Regions from separate parts of the Streptomyces sp. NPDC001678 genome, predicted to be linked through region 3. Evidence: riboswitches for the same ligand, from Rfam matches in the RefSeq annotation. Region 3 holds a riboswitch; each other region holds the start of a gene.
What was found. Region 3 has a riboswitch for thiamine pyrophosphate ahead of thiC (phosphomethylpyrimidine synthase ThiC). Riboswitches for the same ligand answer to the same signal wherever they lie in the genome.

Region 1 (5,398 bases), on a different contig from region 3:
CGGCGGACAGGGCCGCGCGCGCCTGGCGGAGCCGCCCCAGCAGGGCGGCCGCGTCGTCCGGGCGCAGCAGCGGGTCCCGGGCCGTGGCCGAGGCCACCAGGGCGTCCAGCTCCGGCGCGAGCCCCGGGACGGCGGCCGACGGGGCCGGCACGTCCTCGTGGAGGTGCTGGTAGAGCACCTGCGCGGGGGTGCCGCCGCTGTGCGGCTTGGCGCCGGTCAGCATCTCGTACAGGACGACGCCGCAGGCGTAGACGTCCGCGCGGGGGTCGGCCGTGCCGTGCTCGATCTGCTCGGGCGCGAGGTACGACACCGTGCCCAGGACGGCACCGGTGCTGCTCGTGGTGTTGGTGTCCACCGCCCGGACGAGCCCGAAGTCGGCGACCTTGACCCGGCCGTCGTCGCCGATGAGCACGTTCTCCGGCTTCATGTCCCGGTGCACCAGGCCCGCCAGATGGGCGGCGCCCAGGGCGGCCAGCACGGGCTCGGCGATGTCGAGCGCGGCGCGCGGGCCCAGGGCGCCGCGCTCGCGCAGGATGTCGCGGAGGGTGCAGCCCGCCACGTACTCCATCGCCAGATAGACGTACGCGCCGTCGGTGCCCTGGTCGAAGACGCTCACCACATTGGGGTGGTCCAGCCGGGCCACGGACTTGGCCTCGCGGATGAAACGCTCCACGAAGACGCCGTCCGCGGCGAGCGAGGGGTGCATCACCTTCAGGGCGAGCACCCGGTCGAGCCGGGTGTCCAGGGCACGGTAGACGGTGGCCATGCCGCCCACGGCGACCCGCGCCTCGACGCGGTAGCGGCCGTCGAGCAGCTGGTCGACAAGGGGGTCGGGCAGGGTCGTATCCACGGCACACGAGTCTACGAGGCGTTGCCGGGTGGCCCGTATGGCCTGCGGCTCGTGCGTCTGTTCTGCAGCCGAACGGTGACAGGGGCGCTGGTGGCGGGCCCTGCGGGCGCTCGCCCCAGCCCCGCCCTTTCACCGTTTCCGAGCGGGGCTGCGCCCCCTCGCACCCCCGCCCGTTTGTGGGCAGGCGTTCCGCAAGGCTGGGGGCACCTCCCAGCGGTAGCTGGGGGAGGGTGGGCACAAACGGGCCCACCGGGCCGCACCGTTCCCGCTACGCGAACGCCGGCCGCTCCGGGTCGAGGGCCGCGAGGCCCTCCATCGTGGAGGACGCCTCCGCGAAGTGGCGGCGGGGGATGCGCCCGGCGCGATGCGCCAGCCGCCCCGCCTCGACCGCGTGCCGCATCGCCTCCGCCATCAGTACCGGCTCCTGCGCCCGCGTCACCGCCGACGCCAGCATCACCGCCGCGCACCCCAGCTCCATGGCCAGCGCCGCGTCCGACGCGGTGCCCGCGCCCGCGTCCAGGATCACCGGGACGGACGCCCGCTCGGTGATCAGCTGGAAGTTGTGGGGGTTGCGGATGCCCAGGCCCGAGCCGATGGGCGCGCCCAGCGGCATGATCGCCGCGCAGCCGACGTCCTCCAGCTTGCGGGCCAGGACCGGGTCGTCGTTGGTGTACGGCAGCACGGTGAAGCCGTCGTCGACGAGGATCTCCGCGGCGTCCAGGAGCTCGATCGGGTCGGGCAGCAGGGTGCGCTCGTCGGCGATCACCTCCAGCTTCACCCAGTCCGTGCCGAGCGCCTCCCGGGCCAGCCGGGCGGTGAGGACCGCCTCGCCCGCGGTGAAGCAGCCCGCCGTGTTCGGCAGCACCCGGATGCCGTGCTTCTCCAGGACGGACAGCACGGAGCCCCGTACCGTCGCGTCCAGCCGCCGCATCGCGACCGTGGTCAGCTCCGTGCCGGAGGCCAGCAGGGCGCGCTCCAGGACGTCCAGGCTGGGGGCGCCACCCGTGCCCATGATCAGCCGGGAGGTGAACGGGGTGTCCGCGATGGTGAGCAGATCGTCCGCCATCTGTGCTGATCAGCCTCCCTGAACCGCGGTGAGCACCTCGACCCGGTCGCCCTCGCCGAGGGCGGTCGCCGGCCACTGGCCCCGGGGGACCACGGCCTCGTTGACGGCGGCGGCGACCCCGCCGCGCTCGGTGGTGAGCGTCGCCACGAGCCCGTCGAGCGTCGTCCCCGCCGGGACGGTCGTCGGCTCGCCGTTGACGCTGATGATGTGCGTGGTCATGTCGCTGCCGGTCATGCGGGCTGCTCCTGAAGTGCGGGGGTGAAGCGTAGTGGGGAGAACGGCCGGGCCTCCTCGGGCAGCCGGCCGGTGGTCAGCGCCTCGGCCATCACGTCCCCGGTGACGGGGGTGAGCAGCACGCCGTTGCGGTGGTGGCCGGTGGCCGCGAACAGGCCCGGCAGGGCGGTCGGGCCCAGCAGCGGGGCGTTGTCGGGCGAGCCGGGGCGCAGCCCGGCGAGGGTCTCCACGAGCGGCAGCTCGGTGATGCCGGGCACCAGCTCGTGGGCGTCGCGCAGCAGCTCGTAGACGCCGCCGGCCGTCACGGTCGTGTCCCAGCCCAGCTCCTCGGTCGTCGCCCCGACGACCAGCTCGCCGTTCTCGCGCGGCACGAGGTAGACGTGCCCGCCGCGCACCACGGCCCGGACGGTCCGGGAGAGGAAGGGCCCGTTGACCGCCGTGTACGACTCCGGCACGCGCAGTCGCAGGACCTGGCCCTTGACCGGGCGGACCGGCGGTACGACGTCCTCGGGCAGGCCCGTCAGCCGGCCGCTGAGGCTCCCGGCGGCCAGGACGGTCCGGCCGGCGGCGAGCCGGGTGCCGTCGGCGAGCAGCGCCCCCGTGGCCCGGTCCCCGGTCAGCAGCAGCCGTACGGCCTCCGAGCGGTGGAAGGCCACGCCCTCGCGCTCGCAGGCCACCAGCAGCGCCCGGGCGAGCCGCCGGGGGTCGGTCTGGTGGTCGCCGAGGGCGTGGAGGCCGCCGCGCACGCCCGGCGCGAGCATCGGCTCCAGCCGGCGGCACTCGCGCCCGGTCAGCCACTGCGACGTGAGGCCGCAGCGGCGCTGGAGGTCGTGGAGCTCCCGCAGATGGGCCCGGTCGTCGGCGTCCAGGGCGACCGCGAGCGTCCCGCAGGCGCGGTAGCCGGTCTCCAGGCCGGCGGCCTCCTCCAGCTCGGCCGTGAAGGCGGGATAGCGCCGCGCCGAGGCCAGATTGAGGGCGAGGAGGGTCTCCTCGCCGTAGTGGAGCTCGGTGACGGCGGCCAGCATCCCGGCGGCCACCCGGGCCGCGCCCCCGCCGGGCGCGGGGTCGGCCACGGCCACGCGCAGCCCGCGCTGGGCCGTGCGCCAGGCCGTGACCAGGCCGATCAGTCCGCCGCCGATCACCAGGACGTCGGGTGTCCGCGGCGCGGGACCCGGACGGTACGGGCGCGCGGGGCGCGCCCTGGTTCGATGTGCCGGTGTTCGATCCCCAGGGGTTCGATGCGCGTGCATGGGCGTCCAGCCCCTCCCTTCGCCGGCATGACCCGGATCAGGTTCGTACGGTCGGAGGCCGTCCAGCCTCCCTCTCAGCCCGGTCCGCCCGGGCTCCCGCGAGTGCTTGCAGCTTGCCACCCTAGTACGGCCCGAGGACCGCCCGGAAGGGCGGCCGGGCACGGTCGGCGGCCCCGCGCCGCCCCCGTGCGGTGACGTTGTGTCAGAGGTCTCCTCACGCGGCGCTCCGGCGTACCGGGGCATCGGGCCTACAGTTGATCGTGTGAGCGAGGAGACGAACACCAGCAGTGACCGGCGCGTCGTGATCGTCGGCGCGGGGATGGCCGGGGTGCAGACCGCCATCGCCCTGCGCGAACAGGGCTGGACCGGCACCATCACCCTCCTGGGCGACGAGCCCCACCAGCCCTACGACCGGCCGCCCCTGTCCAAGTCCGTGCTGCTCGGCAAGGCCGAGGGCTCCGCCTTCGCCGTGGACTTCGACTCGCTCGGCATCGACCTGCGGCTCGGCCTCGCGGCCACCGGCCTGCGCGCCGCCGAGCACGTCCTGGACACCGCCGAGGGGCCCCTCGGCTACGACGTCCTGGTCGTCGCCACCGGCGCCGAGCCCATCGGCCTGCCCGGAGCCGGGGACCTGCCCGGCGTCCACGTCCTGCGCACCGTCGACGACGCCGAGCGGCTGCGCCCCGTCCTCGCCCGGCAGCAGGACATCGTCGCCGTCGGAGCGGGCTGGATCGGCGCCGAGTTCGCCACCGCCGCCCGGGAGGCGGGCTGCCGGGTGACGGTCGTCGAGGCCGCCGACCGGCCGCTCGCGGGCGCCATGCCCGCCGAGGTCGCCGCCCACATGGTCGACTGGTACGCCCACAGCGGCGCAAGGCTGCTGACCGGCGCCCGGGTCACGGCCGTCGAGCCCGGCGCTGTCGTCCTCGACGACGGCACCCGGCTGCCCGCCGACGCCGTCGTCGTCGGCATCGGGGCGCGCCCCGCCACGGGCTGGCTCGCGGGCTCGGGGATCGAGCTGGCGGCGGACCGCTCCGTCGTCACCGACGACCGCCTGCGCACCTCGCTGCCGGACGTCTACGCGGTCGGCGACTGCGCCTCCTTCCCCTCGGCCCGCTACGGCGAGCGGCTGCTGGTCCACCACTGGGACAACGCCCTCCAGGGCCCCCGGACCGTCGCCGAGAACATCGTCCACGGCCCCGAGGAGGGCTCGGTCTACGACCCGGTGCCGTACTTCTGGTCCGAGCAGTTCGGCCGGTTCGTGCAGTACGCGGGGCACCACGCGGCCGCCGACGAGCTCGTCTGGCGGGGCAACCCCGCAGGCTTGGCCTGGACGGTGTGCTGGCTGCGCTCGGGCGTCCTGGTGGCCCTGCTGGCCGTGGGGCGGCCGCGCGATCTGGCGCAGGGGCGCAAGCTCATCGAGAAGGGCGCGGTCCTGGACCGGGCCAGGGCGGCGGACGCGTCCGTTCCGCTGAAGGCCGCCGTGGTCTGAGGACGGTCCGTCGTCCGGGGCGGGCACGAGGCCGATCCGGGGGCCGGAGGAGGGCCGGCGGGGGGCCGGTGGGGTGGCCGGGGCCCGGCTCGGGTCAACCCGGCTACCGGCTGTCAGTCCCGGATGGCAGGCTTGTCCCGTGACCGAGATTGACGTGAAGATCGATGCGCTCGTACCCGCCTGGCTCAACCTCCCCGACATCGCGGAGATGCTGGGCATCGAGGTGACGCGTGTCCGGCAGCTGGTCAAGGAGGGCCAGCTGATCGCCGTGCGCCGGGGCGAGAACCGCGTGCTCATGGTGCCCGCCGCTTTCATCAGCGAGGGCAAGGTCGTCAAGGGCCTGGCCGGGACCCTGACGCTGCTGCGTGACGACGGCTTCAGCGACGAGGAGATGCTGGAGTGGCTGTTCACCGCCGACCCGACCCTGCCCGGCACCCCCGCGCAGGCGCTGAGCGAGAATCGTGGCACGGAGGTGAAGCGCCGCGCCCAGGCGCTCGCCGTCTGACCTG
Region 2 (5,398 bases), on a different contig from region 3:
AGCACCCGCCCGGCGGCGGCCGGCTGGAGGCCGGCCACCACGCGCAGCAGCGTCGACTTGCCGCTGCCGCTGGGGCCGAGCACGCACACGGTCTCGTGGTCGGCGACGTCGAGGTCCACCGCGTCCAGCACCGCGCGCTCGCCGAAGCGGACGGTCACGCCTTCGAGGCGAAGCATCAGAACTCTCCCGTACGGTCGGTGCGCACACGCTCCAGCACCAGCAGCGCCGCGGCGCACACCAGCATGAGGATCGTGCTGAGGGCCATCGCCTGCCCGTAGTTCAGCTCGCCGGGGCGGCCCAGCAGCCGGGCCACGGCCACCGGCAGGGTGGGGTTGTCGGGGCGGGCGATGAAGACGGTGGCGCCGAACTCGCCCAGCGACACCGCGAACGCGAAGCCCGCCGCGATGCCCAGGGCCCGGCCCACCAGCGGCAGGTCCACCTCCCGCCAGGCCCGCAGCGGGGACGCGCCGAGCACCGCCGCCGCCTCCCGCAGCCGGGTGTCGACCGCGCGCAGCACGGGCAGCACGGTGCGGACGACGAAGGGCACGCCCACCAGCGCCTGGGCCAGCGGCACCAGGATCCACGAGGTGCGCAGGTCCAGCGGCGGCTCGTCCAGGGCGATCAGGAAGCCGAAGCCGACGGTGACGGCGGAGGTGCCCAGCGGCAGCATCAGCAGCGCGTCGAACCCACGGACGAGCCTGCCCTCGCGCCGGGTGAGGGCCGCGGCCGCGAGGCCGCCGACGACGACCGCGATGGCGGTGGCGGCGAGCGCGTAGGTGAGCGAGTTGCCGATGGTGTCGAGCGCGGCGACGGTGAAGGTGCCGCCGCCCGCGCCCGCCGAGGTGAGCGCCCGGTAGGAGGCGAGGCCGTAGCCGTCGGGGCCCTCGAAGGAGCGCAGGACGAGCACCCCCAGCGGCAGCAGCACCAGCAGCGCGATGACGGCGAGGACGGAGATGAGCAGCGCCCACTGGCCGGCGCCGCGCGGGCGGTGGGCGGTGCGGGAGGCGTCCACCAGCCGCAGCGTCGCCTCGCGGCGCCGTACGGTCCGGGCGTGCACGGCCAGCAGCGCGGCCACGACCACGAACTGCAGCAGGGTGAGGACGGCGGCCGTGGGCAGGTCGAGGAGCTGCGCGGTCCGCTGGTAGATCTCCACCTCCAGCGTGGCGTAGCGGGGTCCGCCCAGGATCTGGACGACGCCGAAGGAGGTGAAGGTGAAGAGGAAGACCATGAGGGCGGCGGCGGCCACGGCGGGGCCGAGCGCGGGCAGGGTCACCCGGCGCCAGGCGGCGAGGCGGCCGGCGCCGAGGACGCGTGCCGCCTCCTCCTGGCGGGGGTCGAGCTGGGCCCACAGCCCGCCGACGGTCCGCACGACCACGGCGTAGTTGAAGAAGACGTGGGCGAGGAGGATCGCCCAGACCGTGGTGTCCAGGCGGACGCCCCACAGCTCGTCCAGCAGCCCGCCGCGGCCCACGAGCGCCAGGAACGCCGAGCCGGCGACGACGGTCGGCAGCACGAACGGGATCGTGACGACGGCCCGGAGCAGCCGTTTGCCGGGGAAGTCCAGGCGCGCGAAGACGTAGGCGCCGGGCAGGGCCAGCAGGAGGGTGAGGGCGGTGGAGGCGGCCGCCTGCCAGAGCGTGAACCACAGGACGTCGCGGATGCCCGGGTCGGTGAGCACCTCGCCCACGCGGGCGAGCTGCCACCGGCCGCCGTCCGTGAGGCCGCGGGTGACGATCGAGGCGACGGGGTAGGCGAAGAAGACGCCGAAGAAGGCGAGCGGCACGGCCATCAGGCCGAGCCGCGTCGCCGTCCGGCGGACGCCGGTGGCCCGCCCCTCCGCCGCCTCGGCCGCGGTCGCTCCGGTTGGTTCGGTTACTTCAGGACGAGCGAGGACCATTCCTTGACCCACTGGTCGCGATTCTTGGCGATCTTCTCCGGGGCAAGGGTCTGCGGGTCGGGGACCTGCGCTCCGTACCGGGTGAAGATCTCGGGCAGCTTGGCGTCCTTGACGACCGGCTTGACGTACATCTGGAGGGGCATGTCCTCCTGGAACGTCCGGCTCAGCATGAAGTCGATCAGGGCCTTGCCGCCCTCGGTGTTCTTCGCGCCCTTGAGCAGGCCGGCGAACTCGGTCTGCCGGAAGCAGGTGCCGGTCGCGACGCCGGTCGGGCCCTCCTTGGGCAGCGGGTTCGCGCCGGCGACCTCGGCGGGCGGGCTGGAGGCGTAGGAGACGACGAGGGGCTTGTCGCCCTTGGCCTTCCTGCCGCCGGCGGAGCCGGAGAAGCGCTCGTTGTAGGCCTGCTCCCAGCCGTCGACGACCTCGACGCCATTGGCCTTCAGCTTGGTCCAGTAGTCCTTCCAGCCGTTGTCGCCGTACTTGGCGGCGGTCGCGAGCTGGAAGGCGAGGCCGGGCGAGGAGGTGGCGGCGTTCTCGGTGACGAGGAGGTTCTTGTACTCCGGCTTGATCAGGTCGTCGAGCGTCTTCGGCGGGTCCATCTTGTGGTCGGCGAAGTACGCACGGTCGTAGTTGACGCAGATCTCGCCGGTGTCGACGGGCGTGACGCGGTGCCCGTCGGCGTCGGCCTGGAACTCCTTGGGGACCCCGGCCAGGCCCTTGGCCTCGTAGGCGGTGAACAGGCCGTTGTCGAGGGCCCGGGAGAGCAGGGTGTTGTCGACGCCGAAGAAGACGTCGCCCTGCGGGTGGCTCTTGGAGAGGATCGCCTGGTTGACGGCCCGGCCGGCGTCGCCGCCCTTGACGACCTTGACCTTGTAGCCGGTCTGCTTGGTGAATTCCTGGAGCACGGAGTCCGAGGCGACGAACGAGTCGTGCGAGACGAGGGTGACGGTCTTGCCGCCCGACGCCTCACCGCCCTTGTCGCCGGAGCCGCCGCAGGCGGCGAGCGCGGGAAGGCCGAGGGCGGCGACGGCCGTCGCCACGACGGCACGCCGAAGACTGGTGTTCATGGTGGTGCTGACTCCCTACGCCGGTACTAACCGGATCAGGTCCGAGGGTCTGCGGGCCGTGCCGCACTCTCAGCGCCCTGGGCGCTCCCCTGTCGGATTGTTCATTTGTACGAAAGGCACCGTATCAGTGCCGACCGGTCTCCCCGGCCGGCACCGATACGGCTCAGCGCTCGGTGGCGGCCAGCTGGCCGCAGGCGCCGTCGATCTCCTGGCCGCGGGTGTCCCGTACGGTCACGGGCACGCCGTGGGCGGCGATGGCCTCGACGAAGGCCCGCTCGTCCTCCGGACGGGACGCCGTCCACTTGGACCCGGGGGTGGGGTTGAGCGGGATCAGGTTGACGTGCACCCGCTTGCCCTTGAGGAGCCGGCCGAGCAGGTCGCCACGCCAGGCCTGGTCGTTGATGTCGCGGATCAGGGCGTACTCGATGGAGATCCGGCGGCCGGACTTCTCCGCGTACTCCCAGGCGGCGTCGAGGACCTCACGGACCTTCCAGCGGGTGTTGACCGGCACCAGGGTGTCGCGCAGCTCGTCGTCGGGCGCGTGCAGCGAGACCGCGAGACGGCACTTGAAGCCCTCGTCGGCGAACCGGTGCATGGCCGGGACCAGGCCGACCGTGGAGACGGTGATCCCGCGCTGGGACAGGCCCAGGCCGTCCGGCTCCGGGTCGGTCAGCCGGCGGATGGCGCCGACGACGCGCTTGTAGTTGGCCAGCGGCTCGCCCATGCCCATGAAGACGATGTTGGACAGCCGTGCCGGGCCGCCGGGCACCTCGCCGTCGCGCAGGGCGCGCATGCCGTCGACGATCTGGTGGACGATCTCGGCGGTGGACAGATTGCGGTCCAGCCCGGCCTGGCCGGTGGCGCAGAACGGGCAGTTCATACCGCAGCCCGCCTGGGAGCTGATGCACATGGTGACCCGGTCCGGGTAGCGCATCAGGACGGACTCGACGAGCTTGCCGTCGTGCAGCCGCCAGAGGGTCTTGCGGGTGGTGTCGTCGTCGCACGAGATGTGCCGCACCACGCTCATCAGGTCCGGCAGCAGCTCACCGGCGAGCTTCTCGCGGGCCGCCGCCGGGATGTCCGTCCACTGCGCCGGGTCGTGGGCGTAGCGGGCGAAGTAGTGCTGGGACAGCTGCTTGGCGCGGAACGGCTTCTCGCCGATCGCGGCGACGGCCTCGCGGCGCTCGGCGGGGCTGAGGTCGGCGAGGTGCCGCGGGGGCAGCTTGGCTCCGCGGGGGGCGACGAAAGTGAGTTCTCCGGGTGCAGGCATGGTCCCACCAGTGTCGCAGACATACGGAGGGGGCCCGCCGTCCTGTGGACGACGGACCCCTCACGTATCGAACACCTACCGAAAACCCCAGGTCAGAGGCGTTCGGACATCAGGAGCCGACGAACGCCACCATCAGCAGCCAGACCACCGGCGCGGTCGGCAGCAGCGAGTCCAGCCGGTCCATGCTGCGTCCGATGTGCGGCTACCGCCGCGTGGCGCCGTGGCCTCAGCCGCTCCCCACGAACGCCACCATCAGCAACCAGACCACCGGTGCCGTCGGCAGCAGCGAGTCCAGCCGGTCCATGATCCCGCCGTGGCCGGGGAGCAGGGCACCCATGTCCTTGATCCCCAGATCCCGCTTGATCATGGATTCACCGAGGTCGCCGAGCGTGGCGCTGACCGCCACCGCGAGGCCCAGCAGCAGGCCCTGCCACCACGCCCCGTCGTCGATCAGCAGCTGCATGCACAGCGCGCCCGCCACCATCGCGAACAGCACCGCGCCCATCAGGCCCTCGCGGGTCTTGCCGGGGCTGATGCGCGGCGCGAGCTTGTGCCGGCCGAACCGCCAGCCCACCGCGTACGCCCCGGTGTCGCTGACGACCGTCAGGATCAGGAACGTCAGCACCCGCCAGGCGCCGTCCTCCGCGGCCAGCATCAGCGCCACGAACGTGGCGAGGAAGGGCACGTAGAACGCCGCGAAGATGCCGGCCGTGACGTCCTTGAGGTAGTCGTCCGGCGCCTCCGTCATCCGCCAGACGAGCACGGCGAGCGCGGTGAAGGCCATGGCCACCCACGCGCCCTCGGCGCCGTTGACATAGCCGGCGACGATCATCGCGGCACCGCCGATGGCCAGCGGCACCAAGGGGGCCTTGATGTTCTTCCGCTCGGCGAGCCGGGAGGTCAGCTCCCACAGCCCGACCACCACGGCGATCACGATCACGCCGAGGAAGACGGGCTTGTAGACGAACAGGGAGGCGAGGATCACCGCACCGAGGCCGACCCCCACCCCTATCGCGGCACGCAGATCACGCCCCGCGCTCTTCTTCGCCGGGGGTCCCTGTGGGGCGGCGGGCTCCTGCGGCCGGATGTCGGGCTCCTGTTCATCGCGGAACAGGGGGCCACCGATGTGGGCGGCCCCCTGGTCACGGTCGGCTCCGTCGTCCT
Region 3 (5,398 bases):
GATCAGGGCCTCGTTGGGCTCCGCGACCCGCCACATGAGCTTGAACAGCCCGACCAGAACGATGACCGCGACGAGGACGGTCCCCGCCACGATGCCGACGACCATGCGTGTCTCCCCCCTTTACGGCCCGCTGCGGGGCCGTCCGTTCACGAATGCGCGACCCGGCGAGGCCGGATGCGCAACCCGGCGAGGCCGGGTGAAGACGCTGATACCCCGCCTGCGACCTTGGAATCAGGTGTAGGCGGACGTCACATAGACGGTGCGCGGCGGTTGATATTCCGTGACCATCACGACCGTCCCCCGCTCGATGCGCTCGCCCGGCTCGGCGGCGTAGGCCAGGAAGGCCTCGGCGCCGCCCCGGACCCGCACGATCACCTCGCCGACCAGCCCGGGACCGACCGTCCCCGTCACTCTTCCCAGCTCACCGACCACCGGAAGCCCCCCCGTCTCCCCGCTACTTCGCGCGGCGACGCCTGCCGCCCCGGGCCTTCGCCCTCCCCTTGCCCCCATCATGCCGGTCGGCACTGACAACGAGCGCGGCGAGCAGGGTCGTCACCGGCACCGAGGCGACCAGGCCGATGCTGCCCACCAGCGTCCGGACGATCTCCTCCGCGACGATCTCGCTGGTCGCCACCGTGCCCACACCGCTGTCCGCGATCGAGAACAGCAGCAACAGCGGTAGGGACGCGCCCGCGTACGCCATGACCAGCGTATTCACGACCGAGGCGATATGGTCCCGCCCGATGCGCATCGCGGAACCGTAGAGTTTCCGCCAATTCGCCGACGGGTTGGCGTCCTTCAGCTCCCACACCGCCGAGGTCTGGGTGACCGTGACGTCGTCGAGGACCCCCAGCGAGCCGATGATGATGCCGGCGAGCAGCAGGCCCCGGATCTCGATCTGCGGATAGAGGCCGTGCACGAGTCCCGTCTGGTCGTCCGTGTTGCCCGTCAGATGGGCCCAGTCGATGAACAGCGACCCGAGCAGCCCGATGACCACCAGGGACGTCAGCGTGCCCAGCACCGCCACCGAGGTGCGCGCGTTGAGCCCATGGCACATATAGAGCGCGATCAGCATGATCGCGCTGCCGCCGATCACGGCGACCAGCAGGGGATTCGAGCCCTGGAGGATCGCCGGGAGGATGAACAGCGTCAGCACCCCGAAACTGATCACCAGAGCCACCAGCGCGAAGATCCCGCGCAGTCGGCCCACGACCACGACCGCGAGCGCGAACACCCCCGCGAGCAGGGCCATTGGGAAGTCACGATCCACGTCCGTGACCGAATAGCGCAGATTCTCCGGGGCCTTCGGCGCGTAGGCGAGGATCACCTTCTGGCCCACGTCGTAGCGGCGCGACGCGCTCGGCTGGACGATCTCGGTGAAGGACTTGCCCTTGTCCGGGCCCTCGGTCACCTCGATGGTGGCCTTCTCGCAGGTTCCCTGGGCGGGGGCCGGGGGAGGCGACGGGCTCTGCTGGGGCCCGGCCGGCAGCCCGCCGGACTTCGGGCAGTCGAATTTCTCGATCTTCGTCACCTGCCCCGACCGCAACTGCTGATCGAGGCCGACACCGGTGTGCTGGTGCGGTGGCGCGCCGCCGGGCCAGAGGACTATCAGGCCGGCCAGCACCGCCACCGTGAAGGGGACGAGCACCGCCGCGATCACCTTGCGGAGGTGCGACGAGACGGGCGTCGCGGGCCCGTGACTGTGGGAGTGGCCATGGGAATGTCCGTGCGCGTGGCCGTGCGCGGGAGGGTGGGGGGCGTGGGGTGTGGGATCGGTGGGGCTCACTGCGGCATCATCGCAAGCCCCACTGGCCCTCCGGCGGACGGAGGCGCTAGCGTGGTGGCACCTTTGCAATCGCGGGAGCTCGGAGCACCGGGCTGAGAGGGCGCTGACCTTCGTACGACCGCACGTACGAACGCCGCTGCGTCGACCGCCGAACCTGTTACCGGGTAATGCCGGCGTAGGGAGTTACGGTCTGATGACCACGCAGGATGCACGCACGTCCGCGACCGGCCGGGAGATCGGCTGGCACAAGGACTACGTGACCGGCTCGCGGCCGGACCTCAGGGTTCCGGTGCGGCGGGTCCACCTCACCAACGGGCAGGACGTCCGGCTGTACGACACCTCCGGCCCGTACACCGACCCGGCCGTCGAGACGAACGTCCGGCGCGGTCTCGCCCCGCTGCGGGAGAACTGGATCATCGCCCGCGGCGACACCGAGGAGTACGCGGGGCGTCCCATGCGCCCGGAGGACGACGGCATCAAGCACACGTCCCCCCGAGGGGGCCTGAAGAACCTCGACGCGGTCTTCCCGGGCCGCCCCCGCCAGCCCCGCCGGGGCCGCGACGGCGCGGCGGTCACCCAGCTCGCCTACGCGCGCCGGGGCGAGATCACCGCGGAGATGGAGTACGTCGCCCTCCGCGAGAACGTCTCTCCCGAGACGGTCCGCGAGGAGATCGCGGCGGGCCGGGCCGTCCTCCCGGCGAATGTGAACCACCCGGAGATCGAGCCGATGATCATCGGCAAGAAGTTCCTGGTCAAGGTGAACGCCAACATCGGCAACTCCGCCGTCACCTCCTCCATCGAGGAGGAGGTGGAGAAGATGACCTGGGCGACCCGCTGGGGCGCCGACACGGTCATGGACCTCTCCACCGGCCGCAACATCCACACCACCCGTGAGTGGGTGCTGCGCAACTCCCCCGTGCCCATCGGCACCGTGCCGCTCTACCAGGCCCTGGAGAAGGTCGACGGCAAGGCCGAGGAGCTGACCTGGGAGATCTACAAGGACACGGTCATCGAGCAGGCCGAGCAGGGCGTCGACTACATGACCGTCCACGCCGGCGTGCTGCTGCGCTACGTCCCGCTGACCGCCCGCCGCAAGACCGGCATCGTCTCCCGCGGCGGCTCGATCATGGCCGCGTGGTGCCTGGCGCACCACAAGGAGTCGTTCCTCTACGAGAACTTCGAGGAGCTCTGCGAGATCCTCGCCGCGTACGACGTCACCTACTCGCTCGGTGACGGGCTGCGCCCCGGTTCGATCGCGGATGCGAACGACGAGGCGCAGTTCGCCGAGCTGAAGACCCTCGGCGAGCTCAACCGGATCGCCAAGCGGCACAACGTCCAGACGATGATCGAGGGCCCGGGCCATGTCCCGATGCACAAGATCAAGGAGAACATCGACCTCCAGCAGGAGATCTGCGAGGAGGCCCCGTTCTACACGCTCGGCCCGCTGACCACGGATGTCGCGCCCGCGTACGACCACATCACCTCGGGGATCGGCGCGGCGATGATCGCCTGGTGGGGCACGGCGATGCTCTGCTACGTCACGCCCAAGGAGCACCTGGGCCTGCCGGACCGCGACGACGTCAAGACCGGTGTGATCACCTACAAGATCGCGGCGCATGCGGCGGATCTGGCCAAGGGCCACCCGGGCGCCCAGGAGTGGGACGACGCGCTCTCCGACGCGCGTTTCGAATTCCGCTGGGAGGACCAGTTCAATCTGGCCCTCGACCCGGACACCGCCCGCGCCTTCCACGACGAGACGCTTCCCGCGGAGCCGGCGAAGACCGCGCACTTCTGCTCGATGTGCGGCCCGAAGTTCTGTTCGATGAAGATCTCTCAGGACATTCGTCGTGAGCACGGCGGGGATCTCGGCGGGGGTCCGGGCGCAGATCCCGGTGTCGACCCCGAGGCCGGAATGGCGGAGAAGTCCCGCGAATTCGCCGCAGCGGGCAACCGGGTGTATCTCCCGATCGCCGAGTAGCCGGCGGAGCGAGCCGCCTCCGGGGCTCTCCGGAGCCTTGCGGAGGCGGTTTCACGGGGGTGTGCGACGCTCGTCGCGCACCCCCTCGGTCAGTCCTTCCGGTGGCCCGGGCCGCCGAACTCGGGGCCGGTGTAGTCCGGGCTGGTGAAGCCCGTGCGGCCGGCGGAGGACCGGCCGTCGTCGGGGCTCGAGAAGCCGGGCCGGGAGTAGCCGAGCTGGGGGGTACGGCCGGGCCCGGTGTGGTTTCTGGGGGAGGGCGGGCGACGTTGTGCGCCCGGGGTGTTGGCCAGCGACTCCCGGAGGAAGGGCAGGATGCCCCGGTCCAGCAGCGCCTGCCGCCAGGCCTCACGGGCCCGCTCGGTCTCCTGGGAGAGCTGGTCGTAGCCGTCGGAGAGGCCGTCGTGTCGTGGCGTCTCCTCGGTCTGCCTGCCGTTGCGCACGGCCGTGACCAGCATGCCGGAGCTGGCGATGAGCACCGCGGCGACGGTGAAGCCGCCGAACCACCAGCCGATCTTGATGATCGGGTCGGCGACGGCCCCGTTCGACCCGACCGTCCGCAGGACGTAGCCGATGAGCAGGAAGAGGAAGGCGGCGATCCCCGCCAGGACGGGGGCGAGCACGACGACGACCGCGCCGGCGCCCGCTCCCTGGTCCTCGGGGACGTCCGCGGGGGAGAGGGCGGGGGACGGCGCGCCCGTACGGCCGTCGTCCTCGCCCGCCGGGGGCCTGGCGGTGGCCGACCAGGCGCGCTGCTCCTCCCGTGCCCTGACGAAGTCCTGATATTCCGTCATCGCACAGGCGGAGATGGCCGTCATGGCGCTGAGGGCCATACTGCGCAACTGTTCGGTATTGAGGCGCTGTCCTATCGCGGCGGCCAGGGCGCTGATCTGTGGGTCATGGTTCGCGGTACGCAACGCCTGGTCGAGAACTCGCTCGAATTCCGGGCGGTCCTCGGTCAGCAGGTGCGGAGCGCTGTTCATGTGCATCCCCCGATGCTCCGTAGGGCCCTCTTGCCGGCCGGTGCCGACGGTGGGCGGAAACGGAGGAGAGCCTGCTACGGATAAGCCGATGGTAGAGCCGCACCGCCGCGTGGTGACAGCCGGTTTCCCGAATTACCCCGCGTCGGTGGAACTCCTCACCTGCCCGTGCGGCGGCCCGCTGAACCCTCAGCCCGCCAGCGGGAGTTGTACGACCAGCAGTTTTCCGGCCATGGTGACGCCGCCGTCCATGGCGAGCGCGAGCCCGTCGGCGTACAGATGCGGACCCTCCACGCGGGGCGTGCTCTCCTCACCGTCCGCGTCCTCGGTACCCACCTCGCCCAGGAGGTAGGGGATCGGGCTGTGGCCGTGCACGATACGGCTGCCGCCGTAGGTGTGCAGCAGCTCCCGTACGGCCATGGGGCCCGCTTCCTCGTCGCGGAAGGCGAAGCGCTTGGTGAATTTGCGGAAGAGATCCCAGCACTCGTCGGGGTCGTTCCGCTGGAGGGCCTCGGTGATCGCGTCGTTGACGGCCTCGATGGAGTCGCCGTACTCCAGATAGGCGGTCGTGTCGGAGTGGACGAGCAGGTGCCCGTCCTCCTCGGCGATCGCGTCCAGGCGCGACATCCACTGCAGGTGGTGGTCCTCCAGGCGCTC

Region 1: it holds a riboswitch for thiamine pyrophosphate, as region 3 does, so the genes downstream of both, thiO (glycine oxidase ThiO) here and thiC (phosphomethylpyrimidine synthase ThiC) in region 3, are expected to answer to the same signal.
Region 2: it holds a riboswitch for thiamine pyrophosphate, as region 3 does, so the genes downstream of both, ACFYZR_RS09790 (thiamine ABC transporter substrate binding subunit) here and thiC (phosphomethylpyrimidine synthase ThiC) in region 3, are expected to answer to the same signal.

The regions. Positions count from the first base shown of each region.
Region 1 covers NZ_JBIAUP010000001.1:303,638-309,035, reverse strand. Annotated here, with positions in the region: gene pknB (Stk1 family PASTA domain-containing Ser/Thr kinase) at 1-850, opposite strand, end outside; gene ACFYZR_RS01370 (thiazole synthase) at 1,119-1,916, opposite strand; gene thiS (sulfur carrier protein ThiS) at 1,926-2,150, opposite strand; gene thiO (glycine oxidase ThiO) at 2,147-3,292, opposite strand; TPP riboswitch at 3,398-3,510, opposite strand; gene ACFYZR_RS01355 (NAD(P)/FAD-dependent oxidoreductase) at 3,663-4,889, shown strand; gene ACFYZR_RS01350 (Rv2175c family DNA-binding protein) at 5,029-5,394, shown strand.
Region 2 covers NZ_JBIAUP010000004.1:91,902-97,299, forward strand. Annotated here, with positions in the region: gene ACFYZR_RS09780 (ABC transporter ATP-binding protein) at 1-176, opposite strand, end outside; gene ACFYZR_RS09785 (ABC transporter permease) at 176-1,789, opposite strand; gene ACFYZR_RS09790 (thiamine ABC transporter substrate binding subunit) at 1,873-2,964, opposite strand; TPP riboswitch at 2,960-3,065, opposite strand; gene rlmN (23S rRNA (adenine(2503)-C(2))-methyltransferase RlmN) at 3,128-4,234, opposite strand; gene ACFYZR_RS09800 (phosphatidate cytidylyltransferase) at 4,461-5,398, opposite strand, start outside.
Region 3 covers NZ_JBIAUP010000003.1:246,290-251,687, reverse strand. Annotated here, with positions in the region: gene ACFYZR_RS07890 (flotillin family protein) at 1-105, opposite strand, end outside; gene ACFYZR_RS07885 (hypothetical protein) at 232-432, opposite strand; gene ACFYZR_RS07880 (YibE/F family protein) at 455-1,786, opposite strand; TPP riboswitch at 1,848-1,985, shown strand; gene thiC (phosphomethylpyrimidine synthase ThiC) at 1,980-3,764, shown strand; gene ACFYZR_RS07870 (hypothetical protein) at 3,854-4,750, opposite strand; gene ACFYZR_RS07865 (metallophosphoesterase family protein) at 4,931-5,398, opposite strand, start outside.